DNA from 2 places in the Pseudoalteromonas nanhaiensis genome. Region 1 is predicted to be linked to the other one. Evidence: predicted binding sites of a transcription regulator. Region 1 holds the regulator's gene; the other holds the start of a gene.
The links. The regulator MetJ, encoded in region 1, represses methionine synthesis genes. The targets are predictions, from matches to a motif close to TAGACGTCTAGACGTCTA.
Positions count from the first base shown of each region.

Region 2: metA (homoserine O-acetyltransferase MetA) is a predicted target of MetJ. The motif match lies at 3,194-3,211, and genes of this name have one in related genera.

Region 1 covers NZ_JBPNYQ010000001.1:84,494-89,921, reverse strand. Annotated here, with positions in the region: gene metL (bifunctional aspartate kinase/homoserine dehydrogenase II) at 1-1,033, opposite strand, end outside; gene metB (cystathionine gamma-synthase) at 1,038-2,297, opposite strand; gene metJ (met regulon transcriptional regulator MetJ) at 2,564-2,884, shown strand; gene ACSFVZ_RS00340 (malic enzyme-like NAD(P)-binding protein) at 2,972-4,213, opposite strand; gene rpmE (50S ribosomal protein L31) at 4,913-5,128, opposite strand; gene priA (primosomal protein N') at 5,362-5,428, shown strand, end outside.
Region 2 covers NZ_JBPNYQ010000011.1:70,630-76,057, forward strand. Annotated here, with positions in the region: gene metH (methionine synthase) at 1-1,115, opposite strand, end outside; gene ACSFVZ_RS11375 (homocysteine S-methyltransferase family protein) at 1,125-2,192, opposite strand; gene metA (homoserine O-acetyltransferase MetA) at 2,182-3,129, opposite strand; gene ettA (energy-dependent translational throttle protein EttA) at 3,376-5,049, shown strand; gene ACSFVZ_RS11390 (PilZ domain-containing protein) at 5,188-5,428, shown strand, end outside.

The DNA of each region.
Region 1 (5,428 bases):
GATGAGTACTTTGACCAGGCACTAACAAGTAGGTATCACCTTCTTTAACAAAGTGATGCAAGCTGTGTTGAATTAATTGGCTTAGCTCACCTACTTCACCACTACTTAGTTTATCAACGCGTAATAAATCGATGTTATCTAAGGTAGTAATAAAACGTTTTGCTTTGCTATAGCCTTCTTTTACCACTTCGGTTGGCGTGGCATCGCAATCAAAACTACTTCTAACTACGAGTTTGATTTCTGAGTCTTTTAACGGCGATAACGTCTTTGCATGCAGTACTGGGTTGCCTAAGCGCGCTAATAAGTTTGCTTGCTCACGACATACCTTGGCGTATTTAACCGCATTTTTAACCTTACGAGGGTCAGTGCTAAATACCCCTTGTGTGTCTGTCCAAATAGACACTTGTTTAGCAAAAGTATAACTGGCCAGTAATGTGGCGCTGTAATCACTGCCATTACGGCCTAAAGTAACCGTATTACCTTGGCAATCTGCGGCAATAAAGCCCGTTACTACGTTGATATGTGATTTGCTAATAGTATCGCTGCATTGCTGCTGGTTTTTTTGATGTAAAAGCTGACCATCATTTAAAGTAAATAGCTGCCTTGCATCAACATCTTGTGCAGCAATACCCAACTGATTTAAGTAAGCCGCCAATAAGCGCGCCGACCACACTTCACCATGTGCAAGTAAAGGTGCTTCAAGTAACTGTTGCTGACTAATTAATTCGTTTAATACAGCAAGTTCATCTTTTAACTGTGCCAACGCCTGTTGTTTATTTTGGCCTGTAAGTAACTGCTCAATAAGCGCACGTTGATTATTATCAATAAGCAGTAGAATATCGCTAACAGCTTGGCTATCTTGCTGCTGGTAACTTTGCCAAAGCTTTACTAAAGTATCGGTTGTTTTACCCGATGCCGATACAACTACGCAATCGCCCTGCTCCGTATTCGCTAAAACAATGTTAGCCACCGCATGATAGCGTTCTGCCGAGCTTAAGCTTGAGCCACCAAATTTATGAACAATATTTACCATTTTTCTACCACAATGCCGTATGTGCTGGCGTTAACTTAAATGACGCGTTTTGTTGTGTATCTTGCTGTGTTTGCTTAACTTCAGCTTTTGTAACTTGCTGGCCTTGACCTGGTTTTACTAAATTAAAAACACGGTCTAAATCGGCAATAAGGTCTTTTACGTCTTCAATGCCTACAGAAATACGAATAAGGGTATCACCGACACCAGCTTCAAGACGGGCTTTAGGCTCCATACCTGCGTGTGTCATCGTTGCAGGGTGACAAATCAAGCTCTCTACCCCACCAAGCGACTCAGCAAGGCTAAAGTCTTTAAGGCTTGTTAAAAACGCTGCGGCATCGTTAATGTCGCCTTTAATATCAAAGCTCACCATGCCACCAAAACCGCGTTGCTGTGCTTTAGCAAGCTCATGCTGTGGGTGTGAAGAAAGGCCTGGATAATAAACTTGGCTTACATAAGGTGAGTTTTCTAAATACTCAGCAATTGCAAAGGCATTTTCTTGGTGCTGCTTCAAACGTACATTTAAAGTACGTAAACCACGAAGGGTTAAGTAGCTATCAAATGGTGCACCAGTAATACCAATGTTATTCGCCCACCAAGCAAGCTCATCGCCTAGCTCTTGCGTTGCAGCAATCACTGCACCGCCCACTACATCAGAGTGACCATTAATATATTTAGTGGTTGAGTGCACAACAATATCAACACCAAACTCAATGGGGTTTTGTAATGCAGGTGATAAGAAGGTGTTGTCAGCCGCAACCAAAGCACCACACTGCTTAGCAATACTAGTAATTACTTTAATATCTGTTAAACGCAAGATTGGGTTACTTGGCGTTTCAATCCAAATCAACTTAGGTTTAATCGCTAAAATTTCTTGGAGATTTTCAGTTTTAGTTAAATCCAAAACTTTTAGTTTTAACAGGCCACGTTTTTCAAGCGAGGTGAATAAACGGTAACTACCGCCATAACAGTCATGTGGAATAACCAGTGTGTCATCACTGTTTAACAGCTGAGTTGCTAAATGCACTGCAGACATACCTGTTGCAGTAATAATGCCTCTTGCACCCCCTTCAAGCTCAGCTAAAGTTTCAGCTAAGATATCGCGATTCGGATTACCACTGCGGCCATAGTCATACTGGCGTTTAGTATCAAAGTCAGCAAATGAATAGGTGGTTGATAAGTATAGAGGTGGCACAACCGCACCATGATGCTTATCGGCTTCGATGCCGTGACGAACCGCTATCGTCGCTTTATTTTTTTCACTCATTTCATCACCTATTCATAAATTGGATGTTTAGACGTCTAAAAGGTTAGATGATCGACTATGAGAAGTCAAAGTATTTATAGCTCACAATAGAAGTTTATACATTTACACTACTAGATGGCTAAATAACTAGTATTTGACTATCTTTTTTAAAGAGATAGAATTTCCGCATCTTGCGCGATGAGAAATACTAATTACCTTTACGAAGTGTTCTATTTTGAATTGGTATCTCGCGTAAATAACTGACAACCGAGGCAACGAAATAACTTATGGCTAAATGGAACGGTGAATACATTCACCCATATGCAGAACACGGTAAAAAATCAGAACAAGTAAAAAAGATTACCGTATCGATCCCACTTAATGTATTAAAAGTATTAACTGATGAACGTACACGTCGTCAGATCAATAACTTACGTCATGCGACGAATAGTGAGTTATTGTGTGAAGCTTTCCTACATGCTTTTACAGGTCAACCATTACCAAATGACGATGACCTTCGTAAAGACAACCCTGAAAAGGTGCCAGAAGAAGTTAAAAAGATTATGCAAGAAATGGGGTTAGATATCCCTGTTCTTGATTCAGAGTAAGTATTTCGGCCATCGGATCACCGCCGATAGCCACAGGCATAAAAAAACTCAGCTTAGGCTGAGTTTTTTTATTAGCGTTAATTAAGTTTAACGCATGTAATCTTCTGGCATCTCAATTTGCGCAACCCCTGACTCTACTGCCGCCTCAGCAACAGCACGAGCAATACGAGGTAATAAACGCGGGTCCATTGGCTTAGGAATGATGTACTCGGCACCAAACTCTAGTGACTCAACGCCAGCCGCTTTTAATACTTCGCTTGGTACAGGCTCTTTTGCAATGCTTCGAATAGCATGCACAGCTGCAATTTTCATTTCATCATTAATTGCCGTTGCTCGCACATCTAGCGCACCACGGAAAATAAACGGGAAACAAAGCACGTTATTCACTTGGTTAGGGAAGTCTGAACGCCCCGTTGCCATAATTAAATCGTTACGTGCACTGTGTGCAACTTCTGGGGCAATCTCAGGATCTGGGTTTGAACACGCAAACACCACAGGCTTATCTGCCATCAGTTTAAGATCATCGGCAGTTAATAGATTAGGACCAGATACACCTACAAACACATCAGCATCAGCAATAACGTCTTGTAATGTACGCTTATCAGTATTGTTAGCAAATAATTGCTTATACTCATTTAAGTCATCACGACGAGTGTGGATCACACCTTTACGGTCAAGCATATAGATGTGCTCACGCAGTGCGCCACATTTTATTAATAGCTCCATACAAGCAACTGCAGCTGCACCGGCACCTAAACATACGATAATTGCATCTTCGATGTCTTTACCTTGTACTTCAAGGGCATTAAGCATACCAGCAGCGGTAACAATAGCAGTGCCATGTTGGTCATCGTGGAAAACTGGAATATCGCAACGCTCGATAAGCGCTTTTTCGATTTCAAAACACTCTGGCGCTTTAATATCTTCTAGATTGATACCACCAAACGTATCAGCGATGTTAGCAACCGTATTAATGAAGTCTTCTGTTGTGCGGTGTTTTACTTCAATATCAATTGAATCAAGGCCAGCAAAACGTTTGAATAGTAACGCTTTACCTTCCATTACAGGTTTTGATGCAAGCGGGCCTAAGTTACCTAATCCTAGAATTGCGGTACCGTTTGAAATAACCGCAACCATGTTACCTTTACCTGTGTACTTATAGGCATTTGCTGGATCAGCAGCAATTTCGCGGACTGGTTCAGCCACACCTGGGCTATAAGCTAAAGCGAGATCGTTAACCGTTTCGGCTGGCTTAGTTAGTTCAACACTAATTTTACCTGGAACGGGGTGAGCGTGGTAATGTAATGCTTTTTCACGAAAATCTGACATAACGCGATAGTATCCTGCAAAAAGTTAAAAAGTGAGAGAGCTTGCATCAGTACGATACCTGTAATGTATAAAAATTCCAAGTATTATCAGGTCTATCCTGTTATAAGCTATATCGCTTAATTTTAAAGGATTTCCCAACAATTTCTGTGCATAGTTGCGATTAATCAAACATAAAAATTAACCTATTTATGGCCTTTTAAGCGCGTGTTTTTGTATTTTATATGCACGAACACTGCAAATAGCCGAAATTAGCCCAAAACAGCCATTTCAACGAAGTTCACAGCATTTACTCACGAAATTATTTAAATTTATTATTTTTAATAGCTTTTAGATACCAATACGCTTAATTAAGTAGTCTATTTTGAGGCAATGAAACCTTGTTGATAGCAAGGCAAAAATTTCGTTATTTAGTTGTGTTCTAAATCAGAAATTTTTAACGCAGGTAGCGACAGGTTTAATCCCTCAAAATGATTAAGTATTATTGCGGATTGGTATACTCATTTATACAAAAAAGAATATAGCCAAGGGGTGGCACTTTGTCTCTACAATTAACGACATAATGGGCATAACAGCCAGAAATAGTTATGCAAAGGAAATGAGTGAAGATGATAAGTAAGTGTCAGCGTTAATAACGAATTTTGTGAATTTTAGCCATAAAAAAAGCACCCTAAGGTGCTTCTTTTAACTAAACAGCAGAAATTACTTCTTGCTGCTAAGTGCACCGAAGCGCTTGTTGAAACGATCAACACGGCCGCCAGTGTCTAAAATCTTTTGCTTACCAGTGTAAAACGGGTGACACTCAGAACATACGTCTAAGTGGATGTCTTTACAAAGAGTTGAGCTAGTTTCGAATTTGTTACCACATGAACAAGTTGCAGTGATAGCTTCGTACTTAGGGTGAATACCTTCTTTCATAGGGAACCTCTAGTTAAGGCCGTATCGCTCTCCAAACCCGAAGTCTGGCACCATACGCAGTTAATACAATTAATAGGCCGCGTATTTTATAGCTCAAGTGACCTTGCGACAAGCTTTAAATACATATTTCGCTAAAAAAATAATCAAGTGGCTTGTTGTTCAGTATTTGTTGGTAGGTTTTTAACCGTAATTTTAGTACATTATCTTTCCGTCTTTGTTTCAGTAGAGTTGTTATGCACTTTGTAGAAGTTGCCATAAAAGTCCCTTTACAGCGTACCTTCGATTATAAAGTTGAACAGC
Region 2 (5,428 bases), on a different contig from region 1:
GCAGATTTAACAACCTGAGGTAAGAACATTTTACCTGCACCGAATAAGTCACCTACTACGTTCATGCCGTCCATCAGCGGGCCTTCAATCACTTCGATAGGCTTAGCTTTGCTCTTACGGCACTCTTCAGTATCTTCGTCAATATACTCGGTAATGCCTTTTACTAACGCATGTTCAAGGCGCTTTTCAACAGGCCAAGTACGCCACTCTAAATCTTCTACTTTCTCTGCTTGCGCCATACCTGAGTATTTTGGTGCAAGTTCAACAAGTCGCTCACCAGCACCTGGGTCGGTATTGAGGATCACATCTTCTACAGCTTTTCGCAGCTCTTCGGGGATATCATCGTAAACCGCTAATTGGCCAGCATTTACAATGCCCATATCCATACCCGCTTTAATCGCGTGGTATAAAAACACTGAGTGAATAGCTTCACGCACTGGGTTGTTGCCGCGGAACGAGAACGACACATTCGATACACCACCCGACACTTTACAATGCGGTAAGCCTTGCTTGATTCGACGTGTACCTTCGATAAACTCAACAGCGTAGTTATCGTGCTCTTCAATGCCCGTTGCGACAGCAAAAATGTTCGGGTCAAAAATAATGTCTTCTGGTGGAAAGCCAATATCATCAACGAGTATTTTGTAGCTTCGCTGACAAATCTCGAACTTACGATCAGCAGTTTCAGCTTGCCCTTTTTCATCAAACGCCATTACAACCGCAGCAGCGCCAAAGCGCTTAATTAGTTTAGCTTGGCGGATGAATGGCTCTTCACCTTCTTTTAGTGAAATTGAGTTAACAATGGCTTTGCCTTGAATACACTTTAAGCCTGCTTCAATCACATCCCATTTCGATGAGTCGACCATGATAGGTACTTTTGAGATATCAGGCTCTGAGGCAATTAAGTTTAAAAATTTTACCATCGCCGCTTTTGAGTCCAACATGGCTTCATCCATGTTGATATCAATCACTTGCGCGCCATTTTCTACTTGTTCACGGGCAACATCGAGAGCGGTCTCGTAATCTTCTTCCATGATCAAGCGCTTAAACTTAGCCGAGCCAGTTACATTGGTACGCTCACCGACGTTAGTAAATACAGCAATTTGGTCAGTCATGTCGGTTTCCTAGTTTAAGTTGCACGCTTCAAGGCCCGATAAGCGCATACGCACTTCAAGCTCTGGCAGTTGGCGAGGCTTAACACCACTCAGGCCTTTCGCAAACGCCTTAATATGAGCCGGTGTGGTGCCACAACAACCACCTACAATGTTAATAAAGCCAGATTTGCCCCAATCGATAATTTCTTTAGCCATTTCAGGGGCTTCTAAATCATATTCACCAAATTCGTTCGGTAAACCTGCATTTGGATGCACCGAGGTAAAGGTTTCACAAACACGCGATAACTCTTCAACATACTGGCGCAGTAAGTCTGGGCCAAGGGCGCAGTTGAGGCCAATTGAGAGCGGTTTAATATGGCGAATAGAGTTATAAAATGCTTCGGTGGTTTGTCCTGATAAAGTACGACCAGAGGCATCGGTAATGGTGCCTGAGATCATCACAGGCAAACTACGACCAGCTTGCTCGAAAGCTTCTTCTACGGCAAACGAAGCGGCTTTTGCATTAAGCGTATCAAAGATGGTTTCAATCAAAATAAGGTCTGCGCCACCTTCCATCAGTGCCAGTGTCGACTCAACATACGCAGCCACCAGCTTATCAAAATTGATATTGCGATAACCAGGGTCATTTACATCTGGTGAAATAGAGCAGGTTTTTGACGTTGGCCCAAGCACACCCGCTACATAACGCGGTTTACTTGGATCTTTTGCTTCAAACTCATCACACACGCCGCGCGCAAGTTTCGCTGACTCGAGGTTGATTTCGCGACTAAGACTCGCCATATCATAATCTTCCATCGAAATAGTCGTGGCATTAAAGGTATTGGTTTCGATGATATCGGCACCGGCTTCTAAGTAAGCACGGTGAATATCAGCAATGATCTTTGGCTGAGTCAGGCTTAATAAGTCATTATTGCCTTTAATAAGTACATGCCAGTCTTTAAAGCGCTCACCGCGATAGTCTTGCTCTTCTAATTTATATTCTTGGATCATGGTGCCCATCGCGCCATCGAGGATTAAAATTCGCTGTTTCAGCGCCTCGGTCAATTGTTCGCGTTTATTCACTACATTACTCGGCATAGTTGTTAGTCCTTACGTCTTGGCTAACTAAGTTAATATCATACGGTGTAGTTTGGTACACATAATAGTTTAACCAATTCGAAAACAATAAAAAGGCATGACTTTGCCATGTTTTCGATGGTTCGTTATCTGGGTTATCATCTGGGAAATAATTTTCTGGTTTAGGTGCGTCTGCAGACTTCTCGCTATCACGCAGGTACTCTTCTTTTAAGGTATGCGCATCGTACTCTGGATGACCTGTAATATACACTTGGCTGCCAGACTTATTCTTAATTAAATAGGCACCAACTCGCTCAGAACCAGCTAACACCACCAAATCATCACAGGCAGTGATCTTATCAATATCAATATGACCATAGCGAGAGTGTGGCACTAAAAAGGTATCATCAAAGCCACGGGTGAGTGCTGCGTGGTCAAAATAGCTTTTGTGGGTAAATACACCACTTAACTTATTTGGTTTAAGTTCACGCTTAAGACCATAGTGGTGATAAAGCCCCGCATGGGCCGCCCAACACGAAAACAGCGTAGAGGTAACATGCTGCTCAGCCCAGTCTAAAATCACTTTAAGTTCATCCCAATAGACAACATCGTCATACTCTAAATGTGCAAGCGGCGCACCCGTGATGATCATGGCATCGTAGTTATTGTCTTTTACCTCAGAAAAATAACGATAAAACGTATCTAAGTGCTGCTCAGAGTTACTACTGCTGCGGTGGGTATCTAAGCGCAACAGCTCAACATTAACTTGTAGCGGTGAGTTAGCTAGTAAGCGAATAAACTGCACCTCGGTTTCTACTTTGTTTGGCATTAAGTTTAAGATGGCCAAACGCATTGGGCGAATCTCTTGCGTTTTCGCACGGCTTTTTGGCATTACAAACACGTTTTCCTGACGTAACTTTGCAATAGCTGGCAATTCATCTTTTACTGTAATGGGCATAGCGGGCTCCGAGCATACATATTAGAGTGCTAATTATGAACGGATAGTTAGAAATTTCAACCTCTAGATGTTTAGATGTCCAAATGAAGTGATATTTCTGAGTGGTCATTAATTAAAATGTATGACTCTTTGAGTAAATAACACCTTGATATTAAGCCTATCATAAACGCTGAATTCTGTATTTTGAGGTAGTTTGGGTATACAATACTTGCTGTTAATTTTTATTATAAATTGAAGGCTTCTTTCATGGTGTTACCAGACAAGTTTATATTCTCGATGAGTCGAGTATCTAAGGTTGTGCCACCTAAGCGCACTATCTTAAAAGATATTTCTTTACACTTTTTCCCAGGCGCAAAAATTGGTGTGCTAGGTCTAAACGGTGCAGGTAAATCGACGTTACTGCGCATTATGGCCGGTGTTGACCAAGACTTTGAAGGTGAAGCTCGCCCTCAACCAGGCACTAAAATCGGTTACTTACCGCAAGAACCGCAGCTAGACGAGAACAAAACAGTTCGCGAAACAGTAGAAGAAGCGGTAAGCGAAGTTAAAAATGCATTAAATCGCCTAGATGAAGTATACAACGAGTATGCAATGGACGGTGCAGACTTCGATGCGCTTGCTAAAGAGCAAGGTGAGCTTGAAGCTATCATCCAAGCACACGATGGTCACAATATTGATAACGTGTTAGAGCGTGCAGCTGATGCATTACGCCTACCACCTTGGGATGCAAAAATTGAACACCTTTCGGGTGGTGAGCGTCGCCGAGTTGCGATCTGCCGTTTACTACTTGAAAAACCAGATATGCTTATTCTTGACGAACCGACTAACCACTTAGACGCTGAGTCAGTTGCTTGGTTAGAACGCTTCTTACACGACTACGAAGGTACTGTGGTTGCTGTAACCCACGACCGTTACTTCTTAGATAACGTAGCAGGTTGGATTTTAGAGCTTGACCGTGGTGAAGGTATTCCTTGGGAAGGTAACTATTCATCGTGGCTTGAGCAAAAAGATTTACGTTTACAACAAGAACAGAAATCTGAAAAAGCACGTCAAAAATCAATCGCACAAGAACTTGAATGGGTTCGTTCAAACCCGAAAGGCCGTCAAGCTAAGTCTAAAGCACGTATGGCACAGTTCTCAGAGCTTCAACAAAATGATTACCAAAAGCGTAACGAAACGAATGAGCTATTCATTCCACCGGGTCCACGCTTAGGTGACCAAGTTATCGAAGTGAAAGGCCTGAAGAAGAGCTTTGGCGACCGCGTATTAATTGATGACTTAAACTTTGCAATGCCTAAAGGCGCTATCGTAGGTATTATCGGTGCCAATGGTGCAGGTAAATCAACGCTTTTCAAAATGCTAAGCGGTGAAGAAAAGCCTGATAGCGGTGAGATCATTGTTGGTGAAACAGTAGAGCTTGCAACTGTTGATCAGTTCCGTGGCAACATGGACGAGAGCAACACTGTTTTCCAAGAAATCTCAAACGGCCAAGACGTATTGAAAATTGGTAACTTTGAATTCCCAAGCCGTGCCTATGTTGGCCGCTTTAACTTCAAAGGTAACGACCAACAAAAATTCGTTAAAGACCTATCAGGTGGTGAGCGCAACCGTTTACACCTAGCTAAGCTGTTAAAAGCTGGTGGTAACGTATTACTTCTGGATGAGCCAACCAATGACCTAGACGTTGAAACACTACGTGCACTTGAGAACGCTATTTTAGAGTTCCCTGGCTGTGTAATGTGTATCTCGCATGACCGTTGGTTCCTTGACCGTATTGCTACACATATTCTTGATTACCGTGACGAAGGCCAAATTAACTTCTTCGATGGTAACTACACAGAATACGAAGAGTGGTTGAAGAAAACCTTAGGCGCCGAAGCGGCACAACCTAAGCGTATCAAATACAAAAAAATTGGCTAATTAGCTGATATTATAAAAGCCCCAGTTTAGGGGCTTTTCTATAACTATTAACTTTCATCAGTAATTATCAGCTGTTTTCTCTCATTCATTTCATATTGAACTATACTGTTTAGGCTAAAAAGTATGGAGAATAGAGACATGAATGAACGCAGAGAGTTTTCTAGGGTGCTATTTTCTTGCCCGGCTGTCCTTCATATAGAAGGTAACGACTATCACTGTCAGTTACTTGATTTATCATTACAAGGTGCACTTATCACTAAAAGTGATTCATTTTTAATACCTATCCATTCTAAAGCCGATTTAATTTTCACCCTACCCGAATCAAGTATTGAGATAAAAATGCAAGTTGAACTGTGTCATGTTGAACATCAACATGCTG